Regions from separate parts of the Cyanobium sp. Copco_Reservoir_LC18 genome, predicted to be linked through region 2. Evidence: predicted binding sites of a transcription regulator. Region 2 holds the regulator's gene; the other holds the start of a gene.
The links. The regulator HrcA, encoded in region 2, represses chaperone genes, less so after heat shock. The targets are predictions, from matches to a motif close to TTAGCACTCNNNNNNNNNGAGTGCTAA.

Region 1: groES (co-chaperone GroES) is a predicted target of HrcA. The motif match lies at 2,268-2,294, and genes of this name have one in related genera.

Annotation. Positions count from the first base shown of each region.
Region 1 is NZ_ASAC01000009.1:10,798-25,861, reverse strand. It holds gene groL (chaperonin GroEL) at 189-1,826, opposite strand; gene groES (co-chaperone GroES) at 1,880-2,191, opposite strand; gene atpD (F0F1 ATP synthase subunit beta) at 2,439-3,905, shown strand; gene atpC (ATP synthase F1 subunit epsilon) at 3,919-4,326, shown strand; gene L107_RS03650 (rhomboid family intramembrane serine protease) at 4,358-5,461, shown strand; gene L107_RS03645 (transglycosylase domain-containing protein) at 5,480-7,822, opposite strand; gene L107_RS03640 (hypothetical protein) at 7,882-8,166, shown strand; gene L107_RS03635 (FHA domain-containing protein) at 8,163-8,891, shown strand; gene L107_RS03630 (protein kinase) at 8,888-10,243, shown strand; gene L107_RS03625 (VWA domain-containing protein) at 10,247-10,984, shown strand; gene L107_RS03620 (protein phosphatase 2C domain-containing protein) at 10,981-12,369, shown strand; gene L107_RS03615 (transaldolase family protein) at 12,375-13,037, shown strand; gene L107_RS03610 (30S ribosomal protein PSRP-3) at 13,048-13,530, opposite strand; gene L107_RS03605 (TIGR01548 family HAD-type hydrolase) at 13,579-14,376, shown strand; gene L107_RS03600 (aminopeptidase P N-terminal domain-containing protein) at 14,348-15,064, opposite strand, start outside.
Region 2 is NZ_ASAC01000018.1:126,252-141,315, forward strand. It holds gene L107_RS10855 (phytanoyl-CoA dioxygenase family protein) at 1-422, opposite strand, end outside; gene trpB (tryptophan synthase subunit beta) at 520-1,779, shown strand; gene L107_RS10865 (20S proteasome subunit A/B) at 1,784-2,569, opposite strand; gene L107_RS10870 (heat-inducible transcriptional repressor HrcA) at 2,569-3,579, opposite strand; gene L107_RS10875 (rhodanese-like domain-containing protein) at 3,660-4,022, opposite strand; gene L107_RS10880 (DUF3352 domain-containing protein) at 4,077-5,690, shown strand; gene L107_RS10885 (histidine phosphatase family protein) at 5,693-6,223, shown strand; gene L107_RS10890 (citrate synthase) at 6,292-7,509, shown strand; gene nuoH (NADH-quinone oxidoreductase subunit NuoH) at 7,561-8,712, shown strand; gene ndhI (NAD(P)H-quinone oxidoreductase subunit I) at 8,791-9,429, shown strand; gene L107_RS10905 (NADH-quinone oxidoreductase subunit J) at 9,429-10,055, shown strand; gene nuoK (NADH-quinone oxidoreductase subunit NuoK) at 10,052-10,381, shown strand; gene L107_RS10915 (NAD(+) kinase) at 10,409-11,398, shown strand; gene L107_RS10920 (CYTH domain-containing protein) at 11,433-11,957, shown strand; gene L107_RS10925 (LuxR C-terminal-related transcriptional regulator) at 11,997-12,260, opposite strand; gene L107_RS10930 (methylenetetrahydrofolate reductase) at 12,375-13,331, shown strand; gene L107_RS10935 (NDP-sugar synthase) at 13,266-14,447, opposite strand; gene L107_RS10940 (segregation/condensation protein A) at 14,495-15,064, opposite strand, start outside.

The DNA.
Region 1 (15,064 bases), on a different contig from region 2:
TTAGTGGCGATCCGGTGACGTCATCCAGCTGCCGCTCGAGCGACTGGCGAATCAGCGCTGAGCAGACGATGAGTCTGGGCCGTTCATGCGAAAGATCAATGGCCTGGCAGCGCCAAAAAAAGCGCCCCCGCAGGGGCGCTTGGAACTGAAAGCGAAGGACCGGTGATCCGAGCTGACCGCCTTGGCGATCAGTAGTCGAAGTCGCCGCCCATGCCGCCGCCGCCACCGGCGGGAGCCGCTTCCTTCTTCTCGGGCAGGTCGGCGACGATGCACTCGGTGGTGAGCACCATGCCGGCGATCGAGGCGGCGTTCTGCAGGCCGGAGCGTGTCACCTTGGCGGGGTCAACGATGCCGGCGGCCAGCATGTCGACGTATTCGCCAGTGGCGGCGTTGTAGCCCTCGTTGAAGGGCTTGTTGCGCACGTGCTCGGCGACGACGGCGCCGTTGACGCCGGCGTTCTCAGCGATCCGCTTGAGCGGGGCGGTGAGGGACGAGGCCACGATGGTGGCGCCGATCAGCTCCTCGCCGGAGAGATTGGCAGCCGCCCACTCCTCGAGGGCCGGGGCCAGGTGGGCCAGGGTGGTGCCACCGCCGGGGACGATGCCTTCCTCAACGGCCGCCTTGGTGGCGTTGATGGCATCTTCCAGGCGCAGCTTCTTGTCCTTCATCTCGGTCTCGGTGGCAGCGCCCACCTTGACCACGGCCACACCGCCGCTCAGCTTGGCCAGACGCTCCTGCAGCTTCTCCTTGTCGTAGGAGGAGTCGGTTTCGTCCATCTGCTTGCGGATCTGCTCGCAGCGGGCCTTGACCGCCGCCTCGTTGCCTTCGGCGACGATGGTGGTGGTGTCCTTGTTGATGGTGATGCGGCGGGCGGTGCCCAGCATCTCCAGCTTGGTGTTCTCCAGCTTGAGGCCGGCGTCCTCGGTGATCAGCTGACCGTTGGTGAGAACGGCGATGTCCTCGAGCATGGCCTTGCGGCGGTCACCGAAGCCGGGAGCCTTGACGGCGGCGACGTTCAGGACGCCACGCAGACGGTTCACCACCAGGGTGGCGAGGGCTTCCTTCTCGATGTCCTCAGCGATGATCAGCAGGGGCTTGCCGGTGCGGGCGATCTGCTCGAGCACGGGCACCAGGTCCTGCACCAGGCCGATCTTCTTGTCGGTGAGCAGGATGTAGGGCTCGTCGAGCACCGCTTCCATCCGCTCGGTGTCGGTGGCGAAGTAGGGCGAGATGTAGCCCTTGTCGAAGCGCATGCCTTCGGTGACCTCCAGTTCGGTGGTCATCGACTTGCCTTCCTCGAGGGAGATCACGCCCTCCTTGCCCACCTTGTCCATGGCGTCCGCGATCATGCGGCCCACCTCTTCGTCGTTGCCGGCGGAGATGGTGCCCACCTGGGCAATGGCGTTGGAATCGGAGATCGGCTTGGCATGCTCCTCGATCTTGCCGACGAGGAACTCGGTGGCCTTGTCGATGCCCTTCTTGAGGGTGATGGCGTTGGCGCCGGCGGCCACGTTGCGCAGACCCGCCTTGACCATGGCGTGGGCCAGGACGGTGGCGGTGGTGGTGCCGTCACCGGCGGCGTCGTTGGTCTTGCTGGCGGCCTGGCGGATCAGGGCCACACCGGTGTTCTCGATGTGATCCTCCAGCTCGATCTCCTTGGCGATCGTGACGCCGTCGTTGATGATCTGGGGAGCGCCGAATTTCTTCTCCAGCACCACGTTGCGGCCCTTGGGACCCAGGGTGACGGCAACGGCTTCGGCGAGGATGTCGATGCCCCTTTCGAGCGCCCGGCGGGCTTGCTCGTTATAGATGATGCGTTTGGCCATGGAAGAAAAGAGATTGCTTGGTTATGGGTGATGCCGACGGACACGCCGTCAGATCAGTTGACGACGGCCAGGATGTCCTTCTCGGACAGGAGCACGTACTCGTCGGTGCCGAGCTTGATGTCGGTGCCGGCGTACTTGCTGTAAAGCACCTTGTCGCCGACGCCCACTTCAGGGGCCTGACGGGAGCCGTCGTCGTTGCGCTTACCGGGGCCGATCTGGACCACTTCGCCCACCTGGGGCTTTTCCTTGGCGGTGTCGGGCAGAAGGATGCCACCGGCGGTTTTCTCCTCCGATTCGGACACCTTGATGAAGACGCGATCTCCGAGGGGTTTGACCGTGGAGACGCTGAGAGAAACGGCAGCCATGAATTGACGCGATGGATGGACGCGAAGGCAGCGACGGATGACGACCGGGGCCGGCGCGTCGCTGGGATGGGGCGAGTTAGCACTCGCGCCCTTCGACTGCCAACCTAGGTGGCGCCCCGGCTCTGACGCCATCCCCGGGCTGTGCGGGTGACCGAACCCCAGACCGTCAGGCCCCCTGCGGTGGTAAGGTTGCGCCGCTTCAGACGGGTGCAGGATCCCGCTGGCACCCCTCCTTCCTTCCTTACCTATGGCTGCTGCCGCTCCCGCCGTCCCTGGTACCAAAGGCACCGTGCGCCAGGTGATCGGCCCGGTCCTTGACGTGGAATTTCCTGCGGGCAAGCTGCCCAAGATCTTCAACGCCCTCCGGATCGAGGGCACCAACTCCGCCGGCCAGCAGGTGGCCCTCACCGCCGAGGTGCAGCAGCTGCTGGGCGACCACCGGGTCCGCGCCGTGGCCATGAGCAGCACCGACGGCCTGGTGCGCGGCATGAGCGCCCTCGACACCGGCGCCCCCATCTCCGTCCCCGTGGGTGAGGCCACCCTGGGCCGCATCTTCAACGTCCTCGGTGAGCCCGTCGACGAGCAGGGTCCGGTCACCAGCACCATGACCGCCCCGATCCACCGCCAGGCCCCCAAGCTCACCGAGCTGGAGACCAAGCCCCGGGTCTTCGAGACCGGCATCAAGGTGATCGATCTGCTGGCCCCCTACCGCCAGGGCGGCAAGGTCGGTCTGTTCGGTGGCGCCGGTGTCGGCAAGACCGTGCTGATCCAGGAGCTGATCAACAACATCGCCAAGGAGCACGGCGGCGTTTCGGTGTTTGGCGGCGTGGGTGAGCGCACCCGCGAAGGCAATGACCTCTACGAGGAGTTCAAGGAGTCGGGCGTGATCAACGCCGACGACCTCTCCAAATCGAAGGTGGCCCTTTGCTACGGCCAGATGAACGAGCCCCCCGGCGCCCGCATGCGCGTGGGCCTGTCGGCGCTCACCATGGCCGAGCACTTCCGTGACGTGAACAAGCAGGACGTGCTGCTGTTCATCGACAACATCTTCCGCTTCGTGCAGGCCGGCTCCGAAGTGAGCGCCCTGCTGGGACGCATGCCCTCGGCCGTGGGCTACCAGCCCACCCTCGGCACCGACGTGGGTGAGCTGCAGGAGCGCATCACCTCCACCCTGGAGGGTTCGATCACCTCGATTCAGGCCGTCTACGTCCCCGCCGACGACCTCACCGACCCGGCGCCCGCCACCACCTTCGCCCACCTCGACGCCACCACCGTGCTGAGCCGCGGTCTGGCCTCCAAGGGCATCTACCCGGCGGTGGATCCCCTCGATTCCACCAGCACCATGCTCCAGCCCGCCGTCGTGGGCGACGAGCACTACCGCACCGCCCGGGCCGTCCAGTCCACCCTGCAGCGCTACAAGGAACTGCAGGACATCATCGCGATCCTGGGTCTGGACGAACTCTCCGAGGACGACCGCCGCACCGTGGACCGGGCCCGCAAGATCGAGAAGTTCCTCTCCCAGCCGTTCTTCGTGGCCGAGATCTTCACCGGCCAGTCCGGTGAGTACGTGAAGCTCGAAGACACCATCAAGGGCTTCAACATGATCCTCGCCGGTGAACTCGACGACCTGCCGGAAGCCGCCTTCTACCTGGTGGGCAACATCGATCAGGTGAAGGCCAAGGCTGCCAAGATCCTCGCCGACGCCAAGTCCTGATCCGGGAAACCCCATGACCCTCACCCTGCGCGTCCTCGCCCCCGATCAGAGCGTCTTCGACGGCACCGCCGACGAAGTGATCCTGCCCGGCACCACCGGCCAGCTCGGCATCCTCACCGGCCACGTCTCCATGCTCACCGCCCTCGACAGCGGTGTGCTGCGGGTGCGGGAGGGTGCCAACTGGCAGTCGATCGCCCTGATGGGCGGCTTCGCCGAGGTGGTGGCCAATGAGGTCACCGTGCTCGTCAATGGCGCCGAGCTGGGCAGCAGCATCGATGCGGCCGCTGCCCAGAGCCAATACGAGGCGGCCCAGCAGGCCGCCGCTGCGCTGGAAGGCTCCGAGCCCAGCCCCGAGAAGGTGAAGGCCCAGCAGGCCCTGGCCCGCGCCCGCGCCCGTCTCCAGGCCAGCACGGGCGCCTGATCGCGCCCCTGCGGACAGGGACGCCGCGGCCATGGGCAAGGGTCGGGAGCTGGGTCTGCAGCTGCGGGAGTGGATCGCCACCGGTTCCGTCAGCCTGGACAACCCCCAGGCCCTGGCCAACCGACTGATCGACGCCCTCGGGGCGGAAGAAACCCTGCGTGGTCCCTTGCGGGACCTGGCCACCCAGCCCCTGCTGCAGCGGGTGCTGCAGCTCCAGGGTGGTCCCCAGCGCAGCGCCGTCGCCTCCCTCAGCAGCCACTTGGCCGGGATCTATGCGCCCGGTGTGCTGGCCGAACTGCTCGACCTGATCGAGGCCAGCTCCGGTGTGGCCCCCTCCAGGTCCGCCTCCGCCGCGGCTGGTGCCGGTTCTCCGGCCGCCGCCCTTCCCTTTCCCCTGGGCCGGCTCGAGGCCCTGCGCCCCCTCGGCCCCGGCCTGGCCCTGGCCGCCGCGTCGGCCCCGGTGCTGTTCTGGGCCGGCGGCGAGCTGGAGACGTGGTTCTTCGATCCCTGGGGCTGGGGCAGCGGTCCGGTGCTGGTGGTGGCCCTGGCCCTGATCCAGGCCCTGGCCCTGGGCCCCCTCAAGGGCCTGCGCCGCCGCTGGCCCCTGACCCTGGAGGCCACCGGTGACCCCCACCGCGCCTGGTGCTGGATCACCGCCCCCTGGATCCACGCCGCCAACGGCGAGGCCCTGCTCAACCTGGGGATGCTGGTGATCGTGCTGGGCGGCACGCCGCTGCCGCTCTCCTCCCTGCTGCTGCGCTTCGCGCTCACCGCCCTGGCCACCACGGCGCCGGCGGTGCTGGTGGCCCGCCGGGCCCGGGTGCTGCGGCAATGGGACGGCGCCTCCGGGCCCATCGCCGCCCTCATCGCCCTGGCCTGCAGCCTCAGCCTGCTGCACTGGAAGGTGCATCCCTTCCCGGTCGGTGAGGTCGACTTCCCGGCCTGGGTGCTGCTGGTGGTGTACGGGGCCCTGCAGCTGGGCTGGCAGCTGCCCCGCCGCGATCCCCAGGACACCAGCCCCCCCCTCGCCCGGCTGCTCAGCAGCCCCTGGTGCTGGGGTACCCTGGCCGGCGTCGCCTGGGCCCTGGTGACCCGCGCCCAGGAACTGGGCCGGAGCCTGGGCTGGCTGGGCTGAGGGCCTGCTCGGCGTCCTTCAGCCCGCCAGGGCGCGCATGTACTGCCCCCAGAGCTGGGCCACCAGCGCCCCGGAGGCGGCCTCGGCGGGGCGGTTGTCGTCGTTGCCCATCCAGATGCCGGTGAGGATGCGGCTGGAGGGGGAGTAGCCCACGAACAGCACATCGACGCCGTTGTCGGTGGTGCCGGTCTTGCCGCGGGCATCGGCCACCACCCCGGCGGCCCGGCCGGTGCCGTTGCTCACCACCCCTCGCAGCAGGGCATCCATCTCGGCGGCCACCGCCGGATCGATCAGCTGCTGGGGCTTCTCGCCGATCGGGGTGGTGACGCCGGTGGGCGGACAGGTGGCCAGGGAGCGCACCGAGCCGCAGATGCCCAGGTCGTAGATGCGCGTCACGCCGTGCAGGGGCACCGAGCGGCCGCCGTTGGCCACCACCGCATAGGCCTCGGCCAGCTCGTAGAGGAAGGTCTCCTTGCCGCCCAGCACCATCGAGAAGCTCTCCTCCATGGGGGTGCTGATGCCGAGCTGGCGGGCCTTGGCCACCACCTTGTTCAGGCCGGCCTGCTGGGCCAGGCGCAGGGCCACCACGTTCTCGGAGCTGGCGAAGCCCGCCGCCACGCTGGTGCTGCCACCCCCGCCCCGGCAGCCGGCCACATAGGAGAGGGGGGCGCAGGAGACGGCATCGCCGGGCTTCGCTCCGGCCTCCAGGGCCGCCAGGAAGGCGAACAGCTTGAAGGTGGATCCGGGCTGGCGCAGGGCCTGCACCCGATCGAAGCTGGAGCGGCTGTAGTCGCCGCCGCCGACGTAGGCCAGGATCGCGCCGGTGGCGTAGTCGATCGAGATCAGGGCGCCCTGGGTGAGCCCGGCCCTCGCCCCCGGCCCCTCGAGGAACGCCTTCAGCTGCTTCTGGGCGATGGCCTGCAGGCGCGGATCGATGCTGCTGATCACCGCGTAGTTGCCCCGGGCCTCCGGGCTGCTCAGGTCGAGGGCGAAGCGCCGACCCTCCAGCTCGCCGATCACGTAGTCGCTGAAGAAGGGGTAGCTGGAATAGGTGGATTCCCGGCAGGCGGAGGGGTCGATGTTGAGCGGCCGGCGGCGGGCGTCGATCAGCGCCTGGTCGGAGAGGTAGCCCTCGGCGTGCATCCGCCCCAGCACCAGGTCGCGGCGCTCCCGGCCCCAGGTGGGGTTCTCCCGGTTGCAGGGGCTGTAGCTGTTGGGGCTGGGCAGCAGGCCCACCAGGAACGCCGATTCGGCCACGTCGAGGTCGCTGGCTGATTTGCGGAAGTAGAGCTGGGCCGCCTGCTCGAAGCCCTCCGCCCCCAGCCCCAGGTAGGCCCGGTCGAGGTACATCTTGAGGATGCGGTTCTTGCTGAAGCCCGCCTCCAGCTGCCAGGCCACCCACAGCTCCCGCAGCTTGCGGGCCACCGACACGTCGGTGCCCACCGCCGGGTAGACCATCCGGGCCACCTGCTGGGTGAGGCCGCTGCCGCCGCCGGTGCCCTGCACCAGGGAGCGCAGGGTGCCGAACAGGTCGATGCCGCTGTTCCAGCCGAAGCGCGAATCCTCCGAGGCGATCAGGGCCTGGCGCAGGTGCAGGGGGTAGTCGGCCAGGGTCGGCAGGGCGGTCGAGGAGCCCTCGGCCGCATCGATCTGGCGGCCGTCGGTGGAGAACACCTTCACCGGTCCGCTCACCGAGCGGATCGCGGAGCCGCCGGCGACGGTGGTGGCCAGCAGCAGGCCCCCCAGGGCGACGCCCGAGCCCACCAGGGCGCCGATGGCCCCCCAGTGCACCAGCTGCCCCAGGGGGCTGCGGGGATGGCGATACACCAGGGTGGGCGCCTCCCCCTTCAGCGGCGAGCCGAGCTGGAGCCGGTCCCCGTCCCGCAGCCGGATGGTGCGGATGCGGCGATCCCGGTGGAACAGGCCGTTGGCGGAGCCGAAGTCCTCGCCCACGTAGTCCCGATCGCCGGGCCGTTCCTGCTCCACGATCACGTGCACCCGGCTGACGCCGGTGGCCTCGGCCTGCAGCTCGCAGAGGGGGTCCCGGCCGATGCGGTAGCGGCCCCCCTCCAGCGCCAGCCGCCGGCGGCACTGACCGCCGATCCAGAGCTCCAGCCAGGCGTCATGGTGCCTCAGCCCCCCCAGGGCCCCCGCCAGGTCCCGGCGGCGGCCGCCCGCCGAGGGGGCTCTCAGGGCCCGCCAGAGGCTGGCCCAGCCGCCGGGTCCGGAGCGGGGGCCGGACGACCCGGTGTCCCCGGAGGTGGCGGGTGCGGTGCCAGGGGCGGCGCTGGCTGCGGTGCTGGCTGCGGTGCTGGCTGGGGTGGAGGCACCAGCCGACGCCTGCTCCGTCGTCCCCCCCATCCCCGGCCCGTCCGCCTTGCTCCCATACGCTACCCGCAGCGATCGGAGCGGCCGGCCAGGTGGAGCAACGGCGGGATCCATGGGCACCCTTCCGCATCTGGACCGCCCTGACCATCGGGGTGTATGCGCTGCGGGCCAGCTTCGCCGCCACCTGGGTGGGGGCGATCCCCGGCTGGGTGCTGCTGCTCCTGCTGCTGGTGGCCCTGGCCCTGGCCACCTCGGCGCTCCTCTCCCCCGGGCGGATCGTCCCCTTCCGGGAGGGGGAGCCGGTGGGCTGGTGGGGCCGGTTCCTGGCCGACCGCCGCCTCGGCCGCCGCGGCGGTGCGCTGGAGGATCCGCCATGAGCGCCCTGCCCCGCCTGGTGCTGCGGGACGATGCCGGCCGGAGTGTGCCGCTGGATCCCCGCACGCCCCTCTCCATCGGCCGCGATCCGGCCTGTGGCCTCTGCCTCGCCGAGGCCCGGGGCGTCTCCCGCCACCATGCCCTGGTGCGGATGTCGCGCACCCGGGCGGGCCAGTGGCTGCTCTGTGACACCGGCAGCGCCAACGGCACCTGGCTCGAGGGCGCCCGGCTGAAGGACTGCCGGCCCCTCTCCGACGGCGATGAGATCCGCCTGGGCCTGAACGGGCCGGTGCTCCAGTTCCGCGCCGGCTCCCCCAGCGCCCCCCCCGCGGCCCCTGCCGCCGCCACCCGCGGGCGTCCGGTTCCGGTGCCGACGGCGGTGGCCGGCCAGCTGGATTTCGCCGGCCGTTCCCTGCCGCTCGATCGGATCCGCTCGGCCTACGTGCGCAGCCGCCGGCGCCATCCCCAGGCCTTCAGCTGGTGGCTGCTGCTCTGTCTGGGCGGGCTGCTGCTCCTCCCTTTCCCCTGGCTGTTCTGGCCGCTGCAGGCGGGGGCGCTGGCGGGCTGGATCGTGCTGGGCTCCCGCTGGGAGCACCTGCTGGAGGTGACGCTCCAGGACGGCCTGGCCTACCGGCACCGCTTCGACAGCCTGCCGACGGCCCTGGCCCACCGCAACGGCATCCGCCGGGCGATGGCGGCGGCGGTCCCGGCCGGGAGGCGGCCATGACCTGGATCCTGCCGGAGGGGGCCAGCCTGGGCTTCGAGGGGCTGGCCGCCCCGCTGCGGATCGTGCGCGGCCTCGGGGGCGGCACCCAGGGCCAGGTGTATGAGGTGGAGCTGGAGGGGGAGCGGCTGGCCCTGAAGTGGTACCTGCCGGCCTGCATCGCCCGCGACGGCGGCCTCGAGCGGCGCCTGGCGGCCAGCATCCGGGCGACGGCGCCGAACGACGCCTTCCTCTGGCCGATCGCCCTGCTGCGGGTCAGCCCCGCCAGCCGGTCCATGATCCGCATCCGCGAGGAGAGCTTCGGCTACCTGATGCCCCTGCGGCCCGCCGCCTACGTGGGCGCCAGCGAGCATGCCGCCGGCCGGCTGGCGATCGGCCTGCGCCAGGTGCTGCGGGCCTGCTTCGGTCTGGCCGACGCCTTCCCCGCCCTGCACCTGGCGGGCCTCTGCTACAAGGACGTCTCGCTGGGCAACCTCTTCCTGGAGCCCGCCAGCGGCGGCATCCTCATCTGCGACAACGACAACGTCGCGGTGGACGGGGCCGAGCCGGGCGCCGTGCTGGGCACCCCGGGCTTCATGGCCCCCGAGGTGCTGCTGGGGCAGGCCCGGCCCGGGGCCGACAGTGACCTCTTCTCCCTGGCGGTGCTGCTGTTCCGTCTGCTCACCCGCCACGATCCCCTCAAGGGCCAGATGGAGCTGGCGATCCGCTGCCTCGACGAGCCGGCCCGCCGGCGGCTCTACGGCGAGGACCCGGTGTTCATCTTCGATCCGGTGGACTCCCGCAACCGGCCCGACCCGATCGAGCACGCCGCGGCCCTGATCACCTGGCCCATCTACCCCCGCCCCCTCCAGGCCCTGTTCGAGCAGACCTTCTGCCGCGGCATGACCCAGCCCTCGCGCCGGGCCCTCACCGGCCAGTGGAAGCAGGAGCTGGCCCGCACCCTCGATCAACGCACGCTCTGCCCCGCCTGCGGCCAGGAGAACTTCCAGGCCCCAGGCGCGCCGGCGCTGTGCTGGAGCTGCGGCAGCCCCCTGCCGGAGCCGATCACCCTGGCCCTGCCCCGGGGCCCGCTGCTGGCTGCCCCGGACAACGAGCTGCACCCCCACCACTTCGATGCCCTGGTCGGGGAGGATCTGCGCCGGCCGCTCGCCCGGGTGGTGGCCCATCCCCGGGAGCCCCGTCGGCTGGGGCTGTGCAACCTGTCGGCCGCCGCCTGGAGCGCCGAGGCCGCCGATGGCCGCACCTGGCCGGTGGGGCCTGGCGAGAGCTGTAGCCTCGCGGCACTCAGCCGGATCCTCACCCCGGCCGGTCCGATCGCCGTGCAGCGCCCCCTCCCGCCAGCCCCCGCCGCCTGAGCGATGCCGTTTCCCGACGTCAAGCTGGCCAACCGGCCGCTCCATTTCCTCTACCTCTGCGACTGCTCCGGCTCCATGGCCGCCGCCGGCAAGATGCAGGCCCTCAACCAGGCCATCCGCCAGTCGCTGCCGGGCATGGCGGCGGTGGCCCGCGACAACCCGGAGGCGCGGGTGCTGGTGCGGGCCGTGAGCTTCGCCGACCGTGCCGCCTGGCACATCGCGACCCCCACGCCGGTGGATCAGCTGGAGTGGCGGGATCTGCAGGCCGGTGGCATCACGGCGATGGGGGCCGCCCTGCAGCTGGTGGCGGCGGCGCTGCAGACCCCGCCGATGGAGGTGCGCGCCCTGCCCCCGGTGCTGGTGCTGATCTCCGACGGCCAGCCCACCGACGACTTCGCCGGTGGGCTCGAGGCCCTGTTGCGGGTGCCCTGGGCCCAGAAGGCGGTGCGGCTGGCGATCGCCCTCGGCCACGACGCCGACCTGGAGGTGCTGCAGCGGTTCATCGGCAGCGAGCCGGCGACGGCGGGCCGATCCCCCCGCCGTCCGCTGCAGGCGGGCAACGCCACCTCCCTGGCCCAGTACATCCAGTGGGCCTCCACGGCGGTGGTGGGGGCCGCCTCGATGCCCGCCAGCCGGGTGAGCGAGACGCCCCTGGAGCCCGCGGCGGGCAACATCCCCCTGCCGGATCTGCCCCCCACGGTGCTCGATCCCACCGACGACGTCGGTCCCGTGGTGTGGTGAACCGCTGGGTGGCGCCGATCGGTGCCAGCCGGACCGGGGCCGCCCACCGCCGCGCCGGCCGCCCCTGCCAGGACGCCGTGCTCTGCCGCGAGCTGCGGGGCCTGGAGGGCCAGCCGGTGATGGTGATGGCGGTGGCCGATGGCCACGGCGGGCGCCGCTACCGACGCAGCGAGGTGGGCAGTCGCCTGGCCTGCGACACGGCCCTGGGTGCGGTGCAGGCCTCCCTGGCGACCAGGCCCCTGGATGGGGGGGAGGAGGGCTGGCGCCGCTGGCTGGAGCGGGAGCTGCCGGAGGCGATCCAGCAGGGCTGGCTGGAGGCGGTGGCGGCCCACTGGCAGAGCGACCCCGGGGAGGGCGGCTTCGAGGCCCTGCTCTACGGCAGCACCCTGGGCCTGGTGGTGATGACCCCGAGCTGGTGGGGCCACACCGGCCTGGGCGACTGGGATCTGGTGCGGGTGGAGGCGGACGGCCAGGCCCGGCTGCTGGAGGAGGAGAACGAGCCCACCGCCCTCGGCGAGGCCACCTGCAGCCTCTGCCAGCCCCGGGCCGCCTCCCTGTTCGCCCGCCGGGCAGGCCTGCATCCGCTCGATGGCGATGCCGGCGAGTTCGCCCTGGTGCTCTGCACCGACGGCATCCGCAAGTCCTGTGCCACCGATGGCGACTTCCTCACCCTGGCGGCCTGGCTGGCCCGCGGCGACGCCGCCGCCGAACCGGAGGGGCCCGGCATCCTGGACGCGGCGCTCGATCGGATCAGCCGCGAGGGCAGCGGCGATGACGTGACCGTGGCGGTGGGTCGTGTCCGGGGCTCGGACGGCGGGCCGCCACCACCCCTGCCCCCCGTCGCAGCGTCCCCCCCCGTCGCCGAGGCTCCCCTGGCTCCTTCGGCGGCCCCCGGCCCGCCGGCCCCCGCACCGGCTCCCCCGCCCCGGCGGCGACGTCCGGCGATCGGCCGGGCGGTGGCGATCGGCCTGGCCCTGGCCGGGGTCGGCGGGGGCTGGCTGGCCTGGAACTGGCCCCGTACCCCCGCACCCCCGGTCGCGGCGCCAACCTCTCCGGGGCTGCGGGCCGCCCTCAGCGAAGTGGCACGGCTCTGCGGCCAGCCGGCCGCCATTCCCCTGGAGCTGCGTCGCCGCCGTGGGCTGTTCGTCGCCCTGCGCCAGGGCCGGCGGGATCCCGCCCCGCTGAAGGCCGCCGCCGCCGGCGATCCCCTCGCTGCCCTGATCGCCGCCGATCTCCCGGCGCTGCCGCCTGGGACGATGCAGGGGCCGGAGCCCGCCCAGCGGCCCGGGCCCCACCGACCGGTGCGGGCCCTCGGTGCCTGCCCCGCCCTGCTGGAGGCCCTCGACCGGCAGTGGGCCCTCACCCCGGCCGCCCCCACCCCCTGACCGCCATGGCCCTGCGTCTGCTGCTCGACTGCGCCGATCCCCTGGAGTGGGAGCGCTGGCTGCCCAGCGGCCTGTTCCAGGGCATCACCACCAACCCGACCCTGCTGCGGCGGGCCGGCCAGCCCTGCCGCCTCGACCACCTGGCCCAGCTGAGCGCGCGCGCCGCGGCCCTCGGCTGCCGGGAGATCCACCTCCAGACCTGGGGAAACGACGGTCCCCAGCAGCTGGCGAACGGCCGGGACCTGGCGGCCCTTGATCGCCAGCGGGTGTTCGTGAAGGTGCCGATCACCCGGCAGGGGGCGGCGGTGGCGCGGGAGCTGATCGCCGAAGGCGTCCCGGTCACCTTCACGGCCTGCTACGAGGTGGCCCAGGTGCTGGTGGCCGCCGCCCTCGGGGCCGATGGCATCGCCGCCTACCTGGGGCGGATCTGCGATCGGGGCCGCGACGGCCACGGCGAACTGATCGCCATGCAGCGGGCCCTGGAGGGGGTGGGATCGGGCACGCGGCTGCTGGTGGCCAGCCTGCGCCAGCCGCAGGATCTGGCCCGGCTGGCCGCCGCCGGCCTGGCCCACCACACCATCAGCCCGGCGATCGCCGCCGCCCTCTTCGACAGCCCGGACACCGCCGCGGCCGCCGAGGGCTTCGAGCGTGACGCCGAAGGGCCCTGAGGCCAGGGGATCAGGCGGTCCCGCAGAAGGTGACGTCGGGGAACTTGAGCTTGGCTTCCTCGAGGGATTTGCCGCGCCCTTCCTCCTGCCAGTAATTGATCACCTCGGTGGCCTTGTTGAGGATCTCGACGCGCTCGTTGTCGGTGATCCAGCTCTTGGCCTCCAGCTCGCCCTTGAGGGTTTCCCAGGCATCTTCCCGGGGCCAGAAGAAGTAGGCGGTGAGGGGGCTGGGCCCGCCGCCGACGATCTGATCCACCGCCAGGGCGACGTTGTCGGGCAGCCAGAGGATCTTCACCAGGAAGCGGCCCTCATCGGCCTTGGGGGTGTAGCCCGAAGGCACCCCGTCCTCGTCGATGGTGGCGGTGGCCAGGGCGGCACTGCCGCCGCGCAGCACCGGACGCCCTTCGGTCGTGTCGGCTGCGATGGCCGCCGGGATGGCGCTCAGGGCAGCGGCCTCGGCACTCTCAGGGGCTGTCACGGTTTCGGCGCTCAAGGAGAAACGGCAATTGCCTAACCTACCAGCCGATTCGCAGCAACCCCACTGGCCGCCTCCGCCACCCCCCGCGCCGTCCTGCTCTTCGACATCGACGGCGTGATCAGGGATGTGGCGGGCAGCTACCGCCGCGCCATCGTCGAGACCGTCCGCCATTTCAGCGGCTGGGCCCCGGAGAGCGCCGCGATCGACGCCCTCAAGGGGGAGGGCCGCTGGAACAACGACTGGCAGGCCTCGATGGAGCTGCTGCGTCGCCACGGCACCGATCCCCTGCCCGCCTGGGATCGGCTGGTGGCGGTGTTCAGCGACCACTACTTCGGCGGCGATCCGGAGGGGGACCCCGCCCTCTGGCGCGGCTTCATCGGCAGCGAGCCCCTGCTGGTGGACACCCCCTTCTTCGCGGCCCTGAGCGCCCGGGGGATCGCCTGGGGCTTCGTCAGCGGCGCCGAGCCCCCCTCGGCCCGCTTCGTGCTGGAGCGGCGGCTGCAGCTGGTGGCGCCGCCCCTGGTGGCCATGGGCCAGGCCCCCGACAAACCCGACCCCACCGGCCTCCTGGCCTTGGCGGCCACCCTGGCCGGTGTGCCCCTGGGGGCCGGAGCCCCGCCCGTGGCCTACCTGGGCGACACCGTGGCCGACGTGGAGACCGTGCGCCGGGCCCGCTCCGAGGCGCCCGGCCAGCGTTTCGAGGCCCTGGCCGTGGCGCCCCCCCACCTGCATCAGCCGGGCCGGGAGGCCGAGCGGCAGCGTTACGAGGCCCGGCTGCGGCAGGCCGGAGCCGACCGCCTCCTGGGTTCCACCCGCCAGGTGCTGGAGCTGTTCAGCGCTCCATCGCCGCCGGCGCCTTGAGGGCGGCGGCCGTGAGCACCTCGTGGCCGTGGTCGGTCACCGCCACGTCATCCTCGATGCGGATGCCGATCCCCTTCCAGCGCTCCCCGATGGCGGGCTGGCCCTCCGGCACCGCCAGCCGGTCGCTGACATAGAGGCCGGGTTCCACCGTGAGCACCATGCCCGGCTCGAGGGCCACGTGGTGCTCGCCCAGCCGGTAGGCGCCCACGTCGTGGACGTCGAGCCCCAGCCAGTGGCCGGTGCGGTGCATGTAGAGATGGCGGTAGGCCCCCTGCTCGATCAGCCCGTCCACCGCGCCGTTCAGCAGGCCCAGCTCCACCAGCCCCTCCACCAGCACCCGCACGGCGGTGTCGTGGACCCCTTCGGCGGTCTGCCCCGGGGCCACCGCCGCCACCGCCGCCTCCTGGGCGGCCAGCACCAGCTCGTACAAGGCCCGCTGCTCGCCGCTGAAGCGCCCGTTGACGGGGAAGGTGCGGGTGATGTCGCCGTTGTAGTAATCGCTGAGGCTGCAGCCCGCGTCGATCAGCAGCAGGTCGCCGTCCCGCAGCCGGTCACTGTTGGCGGTGTAGTGCAGGACGCAGGCGTTGTCGCCCCCGGCCACGATGGATCCATAGGCAGGCCCGCGCGCTCCCTGCTCAAGGAAGTGCTGCTCGATGACGGCCTGCACCTGCCGTTCGCTGAGGCCGGG
Region 2 (15,064 bases):
CCCGGCGCCGAACCGAAGAGTTCATCGAGGAAATGGATGATGGGATCGGCGAAGGCCAGCGAGCGGGCCGCCTCGAAGTAACGGTGCAGGTCGTTGAGCTTCAGCCCCGGGCCGGCATCGCGGAGATCGGTGATGCCGAGCAGCGACAGATTGCGCAGGACCCGGGCCCCGTAGTGCTCCGCCTTGCCGTCGATGCCGATCATCCCGTGCAGCAGGGAGGTGCGGGCCAGAGCGGGCAGGGCCTCGAGGTCGCGGTCCATCCGGTCGAGGAGCTCCGGGTCCAGCACCTGCGGGAAGATCGCCACCCCATCCCGCAGGAACTCGAGCACGGGGCCGGAGTAGATCCGGCCGGCCAGTTCCGGCTGCTGTCGATGCAGGCGTTCCGCCAGAGGCAGGGAGGTCAGATAGTCGGCGGGAAGCATCTCTGGCGTTCGTGGGCGACTCGGTCGGCAGCCATCCGCCACTGCCGCCCCGGGTGGCGGCTCCCTAAGGTGAATTATCTCCCCTTGCGCAGCGCCGGTGACCAGCACCGCCCCAACCCGCAGCGCCGATCCTGCCGAGCTGCAGCCGTCGGTCCGCCCGGATGGCCTGGGCCGTTTCGGCCCCTTCGGCGGGCAGTACGTCCCGGAAACGCTGATGCCCGCCCTGGCGGAACTGGAAGTGGCCGCGGCCGAGGCCTGGGCCGATCCCGCCTTCACCGCTCGGCTGGATCACCTGCTGCGCACCTACGTGGGCCGGCCCACCCCCCTGTATGAGGCCGAACGGCTCACGGCCCACTACCAGCGGCCCGAGGGAGGTCCGCGCCTGTGGCTGAAGCGGGAGGACCTCAACCACACCGGCGCCCACAAGATCAACAACGCCCTGGGCCAGGCCCTGCTGGCGCTGCGGATGGGCAAGAAGCGGATCATCGCCGAAACCGGCGCCGGCCAGCATGGTGTCGCCACGGCCACGGTCTGTGCCCGTTTCGGCCTGGAGTGCGTCATCTACATGGGCGCCGAGGACATGCGCCGCCAGGCCCTGAACGTGTTCCGGATGCGGCTGCTGGGCGCCACCGTCCAGCCCGTCACCGCCGGTACCGCCACCCTCAAGGACGCCACCAGCGAAGCCATCCGCGACTGGGTCACCAACGTGGAGAGCACCCACTACATCCTCGGCTCGGTGGCCGGCCCCCACCCCTACCCGATGCTGGTGCGGGATTTCCACGCCGTGATCGGCCAGGAGGCCCGGAGCCAGTGCCTGGAGGCCTTCGGCCGGCTGCCGGATGTGCTGATCGCCTGCGTGGGCGGCGGCTCCAATGCCATGGGGCTCTTCCATCCCTTCGTCGAGGACGCCTCCGTGCGCCTGATCGGGGTCGAGGCGGCCGGCGAGGGCGTGGCCACCGGCCGCCATGCCGCCACCATCACCGAAGGCCGGGTGGGGGTGCTCCACGGTGCCATGAGCCTGCTGCTTCAGGACGACGAGGGCCAGGTGCAGGAGGCCCACTCGATTAGCGCCGGCCTCGACTACCCGGGCGTCGGTCCGGAGCACAGCTACCTGCGCCAGATCGGCCGGGCCGAGTACGCCGCCGTCACCGATGCCGAGGCCCTCGAGGCCCTGCAGCGGGTGAGCGAACTGGAGGGCATCATCCCGGCGCTGGAGACGGCCCACGCCTTCGCCTGGCTGGAGTCCCTCTGCCCCACCCTGGCCCCCGGTACCGAAGTGGTGCTCAATCTCTCCGGCCGCGGCGACAAGGACGTCAACACGGTGGCGGAAAAGCTGGGCGACGGGCTGGCGGGGTAGCCCCTCAGAGGGGGTCGTGCTCCCAGGGGAAGCGGGGCAGCTTGTTGAGCCCCTCCTGCATGTGGCGGGCCCAGACGTCCATGGTGTGCTGGATCTCGGGAGCGTCCTTCTCCAGCTTCAGGTGCCGGCTCACCTTGAAGGCATCGCGGGGCAACAGGGCGATCTCGAAGGGCGGCCCCACGGTGAGATTGGAGCGCCTTGTGACGATCTCCGACACCAGGCAGAGCCGCGCCGCATCCTCCAGGGAGAGGTCGGGGCGGCCGATGTAATCGAGGGGAGGCTTGCCGTACTTGGTTTCGCCGATCTGCAGGAAGGGCGTGTCATCGGTGGCCATGATCGCGTTCCCCTGGGGATAGATCATGTAGAGCCCGTGGGGCTGGCCCGCGATCTGGCCGCCGAGGATGAAGCTGGCCTCGCCGCTGGCGCCCGCCTGGCGCAGGTTGGGGTTGAACTCCTTCTGCACCATCACGTTGAGCCGGCCGATGTAATCGGCCACCTCGAACAGGTAGCGGGCGGTGAGCATGCTCGGCCCGGCGGGGGGGTCGTCCTGGCGGGTCCACTGGGGGCTGGGGCCTGCGCCATGGTTCTCGATGTCACGGCGGATCCGGTTGAGCACCGCCTGGGTGGTGCCCAGGTTGCCGGCCGCCATGAGCACGAACAGCCGGTCGGGGGCCGGCGCCAGCACGTGCATCTTGCTGTAGCTCGAGATGTAGTCCACCCCCGCGTTGGTGCGGGAATCGGAGGCGAACACCAGGCCGCTGTGGAGCAGGAAGCCGAGGCAGTAGGTCATCAGCTGAGCAGCCTCTCCAGGATCGAGGCCACCGACTGAACCGCGGCCCGGGCGGTGGCGTAGGCCATCCGCATCGGACCCACCAGGCCCACCTGGCCGCGGCCGCCGTGGCCCGTGCGGTAGGTGGCCTGCACCACCGAGCACTGGCCGAGGGCCGCGTGGGGATGCTCGGTGCCGATCCAGATCGCTTCGGTCGCGACCGGGTCCTGGGGGCCGGTGAGGCCCAGCAGGGCCCGGGGGCCATGCTCCACCAGCTGCACCACGGGCAGCAGGCTGGAACTGTGGCGGAACTCCGGCTGGGCCAGCAGCCCGCCCAGGCCCGCCGCCACCACCGCATCGAGCTCCTCGCTGCGGATGCGGCCGTGGCTGTCGAGGGCCTGGCGCAGCAGTCCGCCGCTGCGGCGCAGCTCCGCCGGCAGCCGCTCCCAGGGGATGCGGCCGTCGCCGCCGGCCCGGAGCTGCTGGTTGCTCCAGCGCTCCAGGATCGGCAGCTCCTCCTCCAGGCCGGCGCCGAGGCGCAGGTTGAGGCTGGTGCTGAAATCGGGCCCCTGGACGAGGAACACCAGCAGCCGGTCGCCGCTGGGCACGAGCCGCACCGCCTGCAGCAGGGGGCTGGGTCGCTGGGGGCGGGTGATCAGGCTGAGCAGGCCGGTGAGATCGGCGAGGCGGCGGGCCAGGTGCAGCAGCAGATCATCGAGGGCGGCCCACTGCAGGCTGATGCCGGCCAGCTCGCGCTCCAGCTGCAGGGCGGCGGCCCCCGGGGCCGGCAGCAGCTGATCGACGTAGAGGCGGTAGCCGCGCTGGCTGGGGATCCGGCCGGCGGAGGTGTGGGGCTGCGTCAGCAGGCCGCGCTGCTCCAGGGCCCCCATGGCCGTCCGCACCGTGGCGGGGCTGGCCGGCAACCCGAAACGCCGCACCAGCGTGTGGCTGCCCACGGGTTCGACGGTGTCCACGTAGTGCCGCACCGTGGCCTGGAGGACCTCCTGTTGTCGGCGCGGCAGCGTGTCCAAGGAATGGGGGAAAAGTTGAAAAGCTAAACAGATCCTTCATCCTAGGTGCGACGGACCCGCCTTCCGCCGTGGAAGGGGGTTCAGTAACGGGGAACCCGGGGATCCACCTCCCGGCTCCAGGCGTCGATGCCCCCCTGCAGGTTCCAGACCTCGCCGTAGCCCTGCTCCTGCATCAGCCAGCAGGCGAAGTGCCAGCTGCGGATGCCGGCATGGCAGAGCACCACCACCGGCTGTTGCCGGTCGAGCAGGGTCTCCAGCTCCGGGATCCATTCGCCGGAGCGGCTCAGGGGCAGATGCACCACCGGGTGGGGTAGGCGTGCCTCCTCGAGCTCCCGGTCCTCCCGCACGTCCACGATCCGCAGCGGTTCCCCCTCCGCCAGGCGCCGCTGCAGCTCCATGGCGGAGAGGCTGCGGGGGGTGCCCGTAGGGGTCGGCTCGTCCATGGCGGGCGTCGGAGGGGGGGTGGCGTCAGGATGGTCCCATCCTGCTGAGAACGCATGAAGGCCCGCCCATTCCTGGCGGTGCTGCTGGCCCTGGTGCTGGTGGTGTTCGGTCTGGGGCTCGGTGGCTGGTGGCTGGTGTGGCAGCGCAGTGCCCTGCGTCTCCAGCGGCTGCCGCTGGAGGTGCCGCGGGCGGCCCGGTTCGTGCCCCGGGACGCCCCCTTCAGCCTCCACCTGTTCACCGACGGCGACCAGCCCCTCGACTATGCCCGGGCCGTCGCCCCGCCCCGCCAGCGACGCCAGGCGGCGGAGGCGGTCGGCCGGCTGCGGGACGGGGCCTTCGCCGCGGCCGGCCTCGACTACGGCACGGAGCTGAGCTCCTGGCTGGCGGCACCGGTGGGCCTGGCCCTGTTCGAGGCGGATGCCGGCGGCGCGGTGGGGGCCAGCCGGCGGGGGGGCTGGCTGCTGGTGCTGGGCAGCCGGGACGACGGCGGCGCCCGCCGCTTTCTGCAGCGCTTCTGGCAGACCCGCAGCCTGGCGGGCACCGATCTCCAGATCAGCACCTACCGGGGCCTGGGGCTGATCAGCGGCCGGGGGGCCCTGCTGGGCCGGACGCCGATGCCCCTGGCCACGGCCCTGGTGGATGACGACCTCGTCCTGATCGCCTCGGGACGGGGGGTGCTGGAGCAGGCCCTCGACGTGTCCCAGATCGACGAGCTCAACCAGGCCGGCCAGCCCGGCTTCCAGGAGGGGCTGCGGCGCCTGGGCACCGGGGCCGCCCTGGTGCAGGCGGCCCCGGACGCCCTGGAGCGCTGGCTGGGGCTGCCGCTGCCGGCGGCGGCCGACCAGCGGCCCGGCGGGCTGCTGCTGGCCCTGCGGCCCGATGGCCGCAGCCTGCGGCTGTCGGGCCTGCTGGAGCTGCCGCCGCAGACGGCGCTGCCCCAGGTCGGTGCCGACGGCGACCTGGGGCGGGCCCTGCGGGCCGCCCTGCGCCGACCCTCCGCCAGCCTCGCCCTGGTGCAGGACCCCGCCGCCATCGCCGCCATTCCCCTGCTGCAGCCGCTGCTCACCCGCATGGTCGGAGGAGTCGGGGCGGCGGGGTCCCCGCCCGCCCTGGTGGTGGGGACCGACGGGGGGCCCCTGCTGGCCGCCGCCAGCGGTGAGCGCTGGCTGCTCGGCACGGCGGCCGACCGGCCGGAGGCGGCGGCCGTCGAGGCCTCCCTGGCGGCCGATGGCCTGATCGCCGCTCCCCTGGAGGTGGAGGGCCGCCCGCTGCAGGTCTGGACGCGGCTGAGGGCCGGACCCGCCCGTCGCGACGGCAGGGCCGAGCAGTTGCAGGCCCCCCTGCTGGGCTGGCGCTGGCAGCGGGGCGACCAGGCCTGGTGGGGGGAGTCCCTGGGGCAGCTGGAGAGCCTCGAGAAGCCCACTGCGAAGGGCGCGGCGCGTCCCCAGGACCCGCTGGAGCTCCTCGCCGCCCCGGAGGCCGCCCTGCAGTGGGCCCTCGATGGTCCGCGGGCCCGCGATCTGCTGGCCTCCTGGCAGCCGTGGCAGCGCCTCACCGCCCTGGCCGGCGGATCCCTCAGTGACCCGGTGGCGGGTCTGGCCCTGGCCCTGACCGGGGAGTCCGGGGGCCTGACCGTGGACGCACGACTCGACTTCGGGAATCCCTGACCATGGCGTCCCCGTCCTGGGAACTGCTGCTGCTGCGCCATGGCATCGCCGAGGACCGTAGCCCGGATCGCGTCGACGCCGAGCGGGAACTCACCGCCGCCGGGCGGGCCCGCACCCGGGCCATGCTGGAGCGGGCCGCCGGCCTGGGGCTGCGGGCCGATCGCCTGCTCTCCAGTCCCCTGGCCCGGGCCCGGCAGACCGGGGAGATCGCCCGCGAGGTCGGGCTGGCGGAGGGCCTGGAGCTGGCCCAGGCCCTGGAACTGGGGGGCGACCCCCTGCCCCTGCTGCCGGCCTGGCTCAGCCAGGCGGAGGGGGGCCCGGGGGCGCCCTGCCGGCTGTTGCTGGTGGGCCATGAACCGGACCTGGGGCTGCTGGCGGCCCGCCTGCTGGGGGCGCCGCCCGGAGCCATCGCCCTGCGCAAGGCGGGCCTGGCCCTGCTGCGCCTGCCCCTGCTGCCGGCCGGGGCGGCCCTGGCCGGCACCGCCCGGCTGGAATGGCTGGTGCGGCCGAAGCTCTGGCTGCCCCGCCCCTGAGCCGGCAGCCGGCGCTACGGCAGAAGCCCCTTCCTGCGCCTAAGTTCGTCCCATCCACAGGATTCGGCATGGCGGCGGTGAGCACCCCAGAGGCCAACGACCCTCAGGGCACCCCTCCCTCCCCATCGCCCCCGGCGCCGGCCACACCCACGTTCCGCCCGGGCCTGGAGGGGGTGCCGGCCACCCAGTCGGCGGTGTGTGACATCGAAGGCCAGCGGGGCCTGCTCACCTACCGGGGCTACCCGATCGAGCAGCTGGCCAGCCACAGCAGCTTCCTCGAAACCGCCTACCTGCTGATCTGGGGGGAGCTGCCCACCATCTTCCAGTTGCGGGAGTTCGAGCAGGAGGTGCAGATGCACCGGCGGCTCAGCTTCCGCATCCGGGACATGATGAAGTGCTTCCCGGCCACGGGCCATCCGATGGATGCCCTCCAGGCCAGCGCGGCCTCCCTGGGGCTCTTCTATTCCCGCCGCGCCCTGTACGACCCCCAGTACATCGTCGATGCGGTGGTGCGGCTGATCGCCAAGATCCCCACGATGGTGGCGGCGTTCCAGCTGATCCGGAAGGGTCAGGATCCGATCCAGCCCCGGGACGACCTGGCCTACTCGGCCAACTTCCTCTACATGCTCACCGAGCGGGAGCCCGATCCCCTGGCGGCACGGATCTTCGACGCCTGCCTGATCCTGCATGCCGAGCACAGCCTCAACGCCAGCACCTTCAGCGCCCGCGTCACGGCCAGCACCCTCACCGACCCCTACGCGGTGGTGGCCTCGGCGGTGGGCACCCTGGCCGGCCCCCTGCACGGCGGCGCCAACGAGGATGTGCTCGACATGCTCGACCAGATCGGCAGCATCGACCAGGTGGAACCCTGGCTCGACCGGGCGATCGCCCAGAAGCAGAAGATCATGGGCTTCGGCCACCGCGAGTACCGGGTCAAGGATCCCCGGGCCGTGATCCTGCAGGGCCTGGCCGAGGAGCTCTTCCAGCGCTTCGGCCACGACGCCATGTACGACGTCGCCCTCAAGCTGGAGGAGGTGGCGGGCCGGCGCCTAGGGCCGAAGGGCATCTACCCCAACGTCGACTTCTACTCCGGTCTCGTCTACCGGAAGCTGGGTATTCCCCGCGACCTGTTCACCCCCATCTTCGCCATCGCCCGTACGGCAGGATGGCTGGCCCACTGGAAGGAACAACTGGGTGCCAACCGCATCTACCGTCCCTCGCAGATCTACACCGGCCCCGCCGAGCGGGGCTGGCTCCCCCTGGAAAGCCGTCCGGTTCCTGGCTGAGTCACTGGCTGACCCGTTCCCCCCTAGGTTCCCCCCCAACGGAGTTCTCTGATGCTGTCCACTGGCCTGATGGGTGCCGCCATCGCTCCCCCCGGTCTCGATCTCCAGTCGAGCTTCCTTGACCTCGCCCAGGCCATGGGCCTCACCCCCGCGGCGGCCCGCCTGCTGTGGCTGCCCCTGCCCATGGTGCTGGTGCTGGTGGGGGCGGTCGTCGGGGTGCTGGTGAGCGTCTGGCTCGAGCGCAAGATCTCGGCGGCGGTGCAGCAGCGCATCGGCCCGGAGTACGCCGGCGCCCTGGGGGTGCTCCAGCCCCTGGCCGATGGCCTCAAGCTGGTGTTCAAGGAGGACATCATTCCGGCCCGGGCCGATGGCCTGCTGTTCAGCCTCGGCCCCGTGCTGGTGGTGGTGCCCGTGATCCTCTCCTGGCTGGTGGTGCCCTTCGGCCAGAACCTGCTGATCAGCAACGTGGGGGTGGGCATCTTCCTGTGGATCGCCCTCAGCAGCATCCAGCCCATCGGCCTGCTGATGAGCGGCTATTCCAGCAACAACAAGTACTCGCTCCTGGGGGGCCTGCGGGCCGCCGCCCAGTCGATCAGCTACGAGATCCCCCTGGCCCTGGCGGTGCTGGCGGTGGTGATGATGAGCAACTCCCTCAGCACCGTCGACATCGTCGCCCAGCAGACCGGGGCCGGCATCTTCAGCTGGAACATCTGGCGCCAGCCCGTCGGCTTCGTTATCTTCTGGATCTGTGCCCTGGCGGAATGCGAGCGCCTGCCCTTCGACCTGCCGGAGGCCGAGGAGGAGCTGGTGGCCGGCTACCAGACCGAGTACTCCGGCATGAAGTTCGCCCTCTTCTATCTGGGCAGCTACATCAACCTGGTGCTCTCGGCCCTGCTGGTGTCGGTGCTCTACCTCGGCGGCTGGAGCTTTCCTGTCCCGGTCGAATGGATCACCGGCTGGCTCGGTGTCTCCCCCGACGCCCCCCTGGTCCAGGTGATCACCGGCTCGATCGGCATCGTCAGCACGATCCTCAAGGCCTACCTGCTGGTGTTCTTCGCCATCCTGCTGCGCTGGACCACCCCCCGGGTGCGGATCGACCAGCTGCTCGACCTGGGCTGGAAGTTCCTGCTGCCGATCGCCCTCGTCAACCTTCTGGTCACCGCCGGCCTCAAGCTGGCCTTCCCGGTCGCCTTCGGCGGTTGAACCCGTTCCCCGGATACCAACACAGCGGCCCCCACCGGGCCATCATGGTCCCCATCCCGTAACCCCCACGCCCCTGCCATGTTCGGGTTTCTCAAGCAAGTCGGTGACTACACCCGGGAGGCGGTGAGCGCGGCCCAGACGATGACCCAGGGGCTGGCGGTCACCTTCGATCACCTGCGCCGTCGGCCGATCACGGTCCAGTATCCGTACGAGAAGCTGATCCCCTCCGAGCGCTACCGGGGCCGTATCCATTACGAGCTCGACAAGTGCATCTCCTGCGAGGTGTGCGTGCGGGTCTGCCCCATCAACCTGCCCGTGGTGGACTGGGTGATGAACAAGGCCACCAAGAAGAAGGAGCTGCGCAACTACTCGATTGATTTCGGGGTGTGCATCTTCTGCGGCAACTGCGTGGAGTACTGCCCCACCAACTGCCTCTCCATGACCGAGGAGTACGAGCTGGCGGCCTTCGATCGCCACAGCCTCAACTACGACAACGTCGCCCTCGGCCGCCTGCCCACCAGCGTCACCTCCGACCCGGCCGTGTTCGCCCTGCGGGAACTGGCCTACCTTCCCAAGGGCGCCATGGATCCCCATGGGGTGCCCGCCACCGAGCCGCGGGCCGGCCAGCTGCCGTCCCAGGTGCTGGAATCGCTCCAGCCGGTCCCCAGCGGTGGGCCGTCCGCCGCCGCCCCCTCCGACAGCACCGCAGAGTCCTGATGTCGATCGCTTCCACCACCCAGCAGATCTGTTTCCTGGTGCTCTCGGCCACCACGGTGATCGGCGCCCTGGGTGTCGTCCTGCTGCCCAACATCGTCTATTCCGCTTTCCTGCTCGGCGGCGTCTTCCTTTCGGTGTCCGGGCTCTACCTGCTGCTCAACGCCAGCTTCGTCGCCGCCGCCCAGATCCTGGTCTATGTCGGGGCGGTCAATGTGCTGATCCTGTTCGCGATCATGCTCGTGAACAAGAAGGAAACCCTCGCCGCGATTCCCGGCCTGCTGGTCCGCCGTCTGCTCTCCGGGGCCGTCTGCGCCGGCCTCTTCGCCCTGCTGCTGCGGGTGGCGTTCACCACCCCGTGGGCCCTGCCGGGCCCCACACCGGTGGGCGAGGAGGCCACGATCCGGATCGGTGAGCACCTCTTCACCGACTATCTCCTGCCCTTCGAGCTGGCGTCGGTGCTGCTGCTGATGGCCATGATCGGGGCGATCGTGCTGGCCCGTCGCGACGTCTTCAGCACCGACGTGATCACCGGTGAGCCGGCCGATCAGGGTCTGATCGAGAAGGACCGCACCCCGCTGCTGATCGACACGAGCGCCAACACCCCCACCCTGATCACCAAGCCATGATCTTCGACGCCGCCTCCCCGATCCCCCTCGAGGGCTTTCTCGCCGTCGCCGCCATGCTGTTCTGCGTGGGTGTCTGGGGGCTGATCAACAGCCGCAATGCCGTGCGGGTGCTGATGAGCATCGAGCTGATGCTCAACGCCGTCAACATCAACCTGATGGCCTTCTCCAACTACCTCGATGGTCAGCTGATCCGCGGCCAGGTGTTCGCGATCTTCGTGATCACCGTGGCGGCCGCCGAGGCCGCCGTCGGTCTGGCCATCCTGCTGTCGCTCTATCGCAACCGCGAAACCGTCGACATGGAGCGCTTCAACCTGCTGCGCTGGTAGCGGTGCCAGCGTCCGCGGAGTGCGCCCATGCGGCTTGAGAGGGTCTGGCTGATCCTGCGCAAGGGCAGCCAGGCGGCCCAGCGCCAGGCCCGACGCTGTGCCCAGGACCTGCGCTCCCAGGGAGCCATCGTCACCACCGCCGTCAGCGGGCTGGGGCTGAACCCCTTCCCCGGCCTGCTGGCCACCGAGGCCGAGCTGCCCGATCTGGCCGTGGTCCTCGGCGGTGACGGCACCGTGCTGGCCGCGGCCCGTCACCTGGCCAGCCACGCGGTGCCGGTGCTCAGCTTCAACGTCGGCGGCCATCTGGGCTTCCTCACCCATGAGCGGCGCCTCCTGCGGCTGCAGGGCGATGGCCACGGGGAGAGCGGCGGCCACGATCCCGACGACACCCTCTGGCAGCGGCTGCGGGACGATCGCTTCGCCATCGAGCGGCGCATGATGCTGGAGGCCCGGGTCGACCGGGGCGACGGCGTGCCCCAGGAGGGGGACGGGGCCTCCGACGCCGACCCCAGCGGCGTCGGCGATGGCCCCCACACGGCCCTCAACGACTTCTACTTCCGTCCCGCCCTCGACGAGCTCTCCCCCACCTGCATGCTCGAGCTCGAGATCGACGGGGAGGTGGTGGATCAGTACCGGGGCGATGGCCTGATCATCGCCACCCCCACCGGCTCCACGGGCTATGCCATGGCGGCCGGCGGCCCGATCCTCCACCCGGGGATCGAGGCGATCGTGGTCACGCCGATCTGCCCGATGAGTCTCTCCAGCCGGGCGGTGGTGGTGCCGCCCGGCTCCAGGCTGTCGGTGTGGCCCCTGGGGGAAACCAGCCGCCGGGTGAAGCTCTGGAAGGACGGGGCCCATGCCACCGTGCTGGAACCCGGGGATCGCTGCGTCCTGCAGCGGGGCCGCCATCCGGTGCTGATGCTCCAGCTCGAGCAGAGCCCCTCGTACTACAGCACCCTCACCCACAAGCTCCACTGGGCCGGCAGCCTCACCGCCGTCGAGCCGTCGCGCAACTGATCCGCGCCCATCCACGCCCCGACGCCCCCTGACCATGGCCCTGGAAATCGAGCGCCGCTTCCTCGTCCATGGCGAGCAGTGGCGCCCCCATGTGCGGGGAGAGCAGCTGATCCGCCAGGGGTATCTGGCCAGCGGCAGCGAGGGCCTCACCCTGCGGGTGCGTCTGGCCCGCCCCCCCGCCGGGCCCGTGGCGGCCTTTCTCACCCTGAAGCTGCCTGTCCCCGGCGAGGCCCTGACGCGCCAGGAGTACGAGTATGCGATTCCGGCCGCCGACGCCGAGGCCCTGCTGGAGCGCTGCGACCATCGGCTCGGCAAGACCCGCTTCGCGCTGGACCTGCCCGGGGGCGACTGGGTCCTGGATGTGTTCGAGGGCGCCAATGGGCCCCTGGTGGTGGCGGAGGTGGAGCTGGAGCGCCCCGACCAGCCGGTGGCCGTTCCCCCCTGGTGCGCCAGGGAGATCACCGGCCGCGGCGAGCTCAGCAATGCCGCCCTGGCCCGCTGTCCCCTGGCGATGTGGTCCGAGGCCGACCGCCGGGCCCTGCTGGCCCAGCTCGACTGAGCGGGTGTCCCTGGGCCGGGAGCGGGGTGCCGTCGGTGCTCAGCCCTTGCCGTTCCCGTCCTCGGTGGGCAGGGCGCAGCAGTTGAAGCCGTCACGGCAGATCTTGCCGTGGTCCATGGCCCAGTTCAGCAGGGCCACCCGGTTCTTGGCGCCCGTCTTGGTGAAGATGTTGCTGACGTGGTTGTCGACCGTGCGCTTGCTGATGGTGAGCTGGCCGGCGATCTCCAGGTTGGTCAGTCCGGTGGCCACCAGCTCGATGATCTCGAGTTCCCGCTCTGACAACTCGCTGCGTGGGTGGATCATGGGCCGCTCCAGGGACGGGGATGGGGACAGGGAGCTGGCAGCCGCCATGGACCTGCGCTCAGCCATCGGCTCCTCGGCGAGAGCTGTCTCACTCTAGGCAGCGGCTGCTCCATGATGCCCCTGTCTTGGAGATGGCCGTTGCAGCTTCGACAGGCCTTGGCGGACGGTCGGTTCGCCGTGACGGCGGAGGTGACGCCGCCCCGGGGAGGCGATCCCGGTCGCACAATCGAGGCGGCGACGGCGCTGCGGGGTCTGGTGCAGGCGGTCAACGTCACCGATGGCAGCCGGGCCGTGATGCGGATGAGCAGCCTCGCCGTGTGCCGTCTGCTGCTGGAGGCCGGCATCGAGCCGGTGCTGCAGATGACCTGCCGGGACCGCAACCGCATCGCCCTGCAGGCCGATCTGCTCGGGGCCCACGCCCTCGGCATCCGCAACCTGCTCTGTCTCACCGGTGACCCGGTGAGGGCCGGCGATCAGCCCGGGGTCCGGGCGGTGAACGAGCTGGAGGCGGTGCGGCTGCTGCAACTGGTGCGGGGCCTCAACGCCGGCGAGGATCCGGTCAAGGGGGAGTTGCCGGACGGGGCCACGGCCCTCTTCCCCGGCGCCGCCGCCGATCCCCAGTCCCCCAGCTGGAGCGGGCTGCTCTCCCGGGTGCGGCGCAAGCAGGAGGCGGGCGCCCGCTTCCTCCAGACCCAGATGGTGATGGATGCGGAGGCCCTGCGCCGCTTCGTGGGGGAGATCACCGGCCCCCTCGGACTGCCGGTGCTGGCCGGGGTGTTTCTGCTCAAGTCGGCCCGCAATGCCCAGTTCATCAACCGGGTCGTGCCGGGAGCCTGCATCCCCCAGTCCCTGATCGACCGGCTCGCCGGGGCGGCCGATCCGGCGGCGGAGGGGGTGGCGATCGCCGCCGAGCAGGTGGCCACCTACCGCTCCATCGCCCAGGGGGTGCACCTGATGGCCATCAAGGCCGAACATCGCATTCCCCAGATCCTGCGGCTGGCGGGACTAGGGGGCACCGCTGGCGGCGAGGTCGGTGCCCAGCAGCTCGGCCATGGCCTTCTGCTGCGGTGAGGGCGTGCCCACGTCCTGACGGCGGGAATCGGTGATCAGCCAGTCGAGGGCGGCCTCCTGGAGATCAAAGTGGTCGCCGTTGCGATCGACGCAGTAACGGCCGTAGACCAGCTTCTCGACGAGCTGCACCCCGGGGCCGATCCGGGAGTAGTCGAAGATGATCGAGTTGTCGATCGTGGCCCCTTCACAGATGTGGCAGCTCGGCCCGATCATGGCCGGCCCGATGATCGTGACGCCGTTTTCGATGCGGGTCATGCCGCCCACGAAGATCGGCCCCTCGACATGGATGTGGTCCCAGTCGGCCGCCACGTTGAGGCCGGCATAGATCCCGGGGCGCACCTGCCTGCCGGGAATCTGCACCTGGCGCACGTCCCCCTGCAGAACGCTGCGGATCGCCTGCCAGTAATCCGGCACCTTGCCGATGTCGACCCACTCGAACTCCATGGGCAGGGCGTAGAAGGGGGCCCCGGACTGCACCAGCCTGGGGAACAGATCGGCGGCGATGTCGAAGGCTTCGCCGCTGGGGATGAAGTCGAGGACCTCCGGCTCGAAGATGTAGATGCCGGTGTTGATCATGTCGCTGGCGGCTTCTTCCACCGACGGCTTCTCCTGGAAGGAGAGCACCCGCCCGGCTTCATCGGTCACCACCACCCCGTAACTGCTCACCTGGTCGCGGGGGACGCGCTTGGTGATCAGGCTGGCCATGGCCCCCTTCTCCCGATGGCGGCGCACGGCTTCAGAGAGATCGAGATCGATCAGGGCATCGCCGCAGAGCACCACGAAGGTGTCGTCGAAGAAGGCCTGGAAATCCTGGATCTTCTTCAGGCCCCCGGCCGAGCCCATGGCTTCGCCGATCAGCTCTCCGTCCTTGATGCGCCCCTCGAAGCTGTAGGCGATCTGGACACCGAAGCGCTGGCCGTCGCGGAAATAGTTCTCGATCTCCTCGGAAAGGTGGGAGACATTGACCATGATTTCGTTGAAGCCGTGCTCCCGGAGCAACTCGAGCAGAAACTCCATCACGGGTTTCTGGAGGATCGGGATCATCGGCTTGGGCGTTGTGTGCGTGATCGGACGCACCCGTGTTCCCTTGCCTGCCGCCAGGATCATCGCCTTCATCGGCGTCGTTTCAGGTCGGAGGTGAAAACCCAGCCTAAGGAGAAACCTCAGGCAGCCACTGCTTCCCGAGCCGGCCCCCTATCTGACCCCTGGCCTGGGAGCCGCGGCAGGCTCACCGCCTCCCCCCGCTCCTCACGGCGCCGCCGCAGGCTGAGGGGGCCATAGAGGCCGCCGTCCTGGGCCAGTTCCACCTTGCCCTGGGAGGAGAGGAACAGCAGGGCCCAGAACACCCCCACCCGATCACTGTCGAGATCGGCGTCCTCCGGCGAGCCGGCGCGGGGGCAGGCCAGGGCCTCCGCCCAGGCACCCACCAGGGTATCGAAGGCCACCCACTCGAGGATCTCGGCGGTGGGTTCCCACTCCAGCAGGAAGCGGCTGAGGGCGGCGGTGGTCTCCGGCAGCTTCTCCCGGTGGGCCAGGGAGGCCACCTGGGCGATCGCCGCCCGCTCGCTGTAACGGCGGGCGCGGGGCCTGTGGCGCCCTTCCCCCCCCTCCTGCTCGAGCCGCTCGGCGATGTCCTCGAGCTGGCGGATCAGTTCCCCCAGGGTGACGGGGCGCTGCAGGGGGGGCGGCGCCACCGGCCGGCGTAGCAGGTGCCGTTCGGGCCGCCGCGGCAG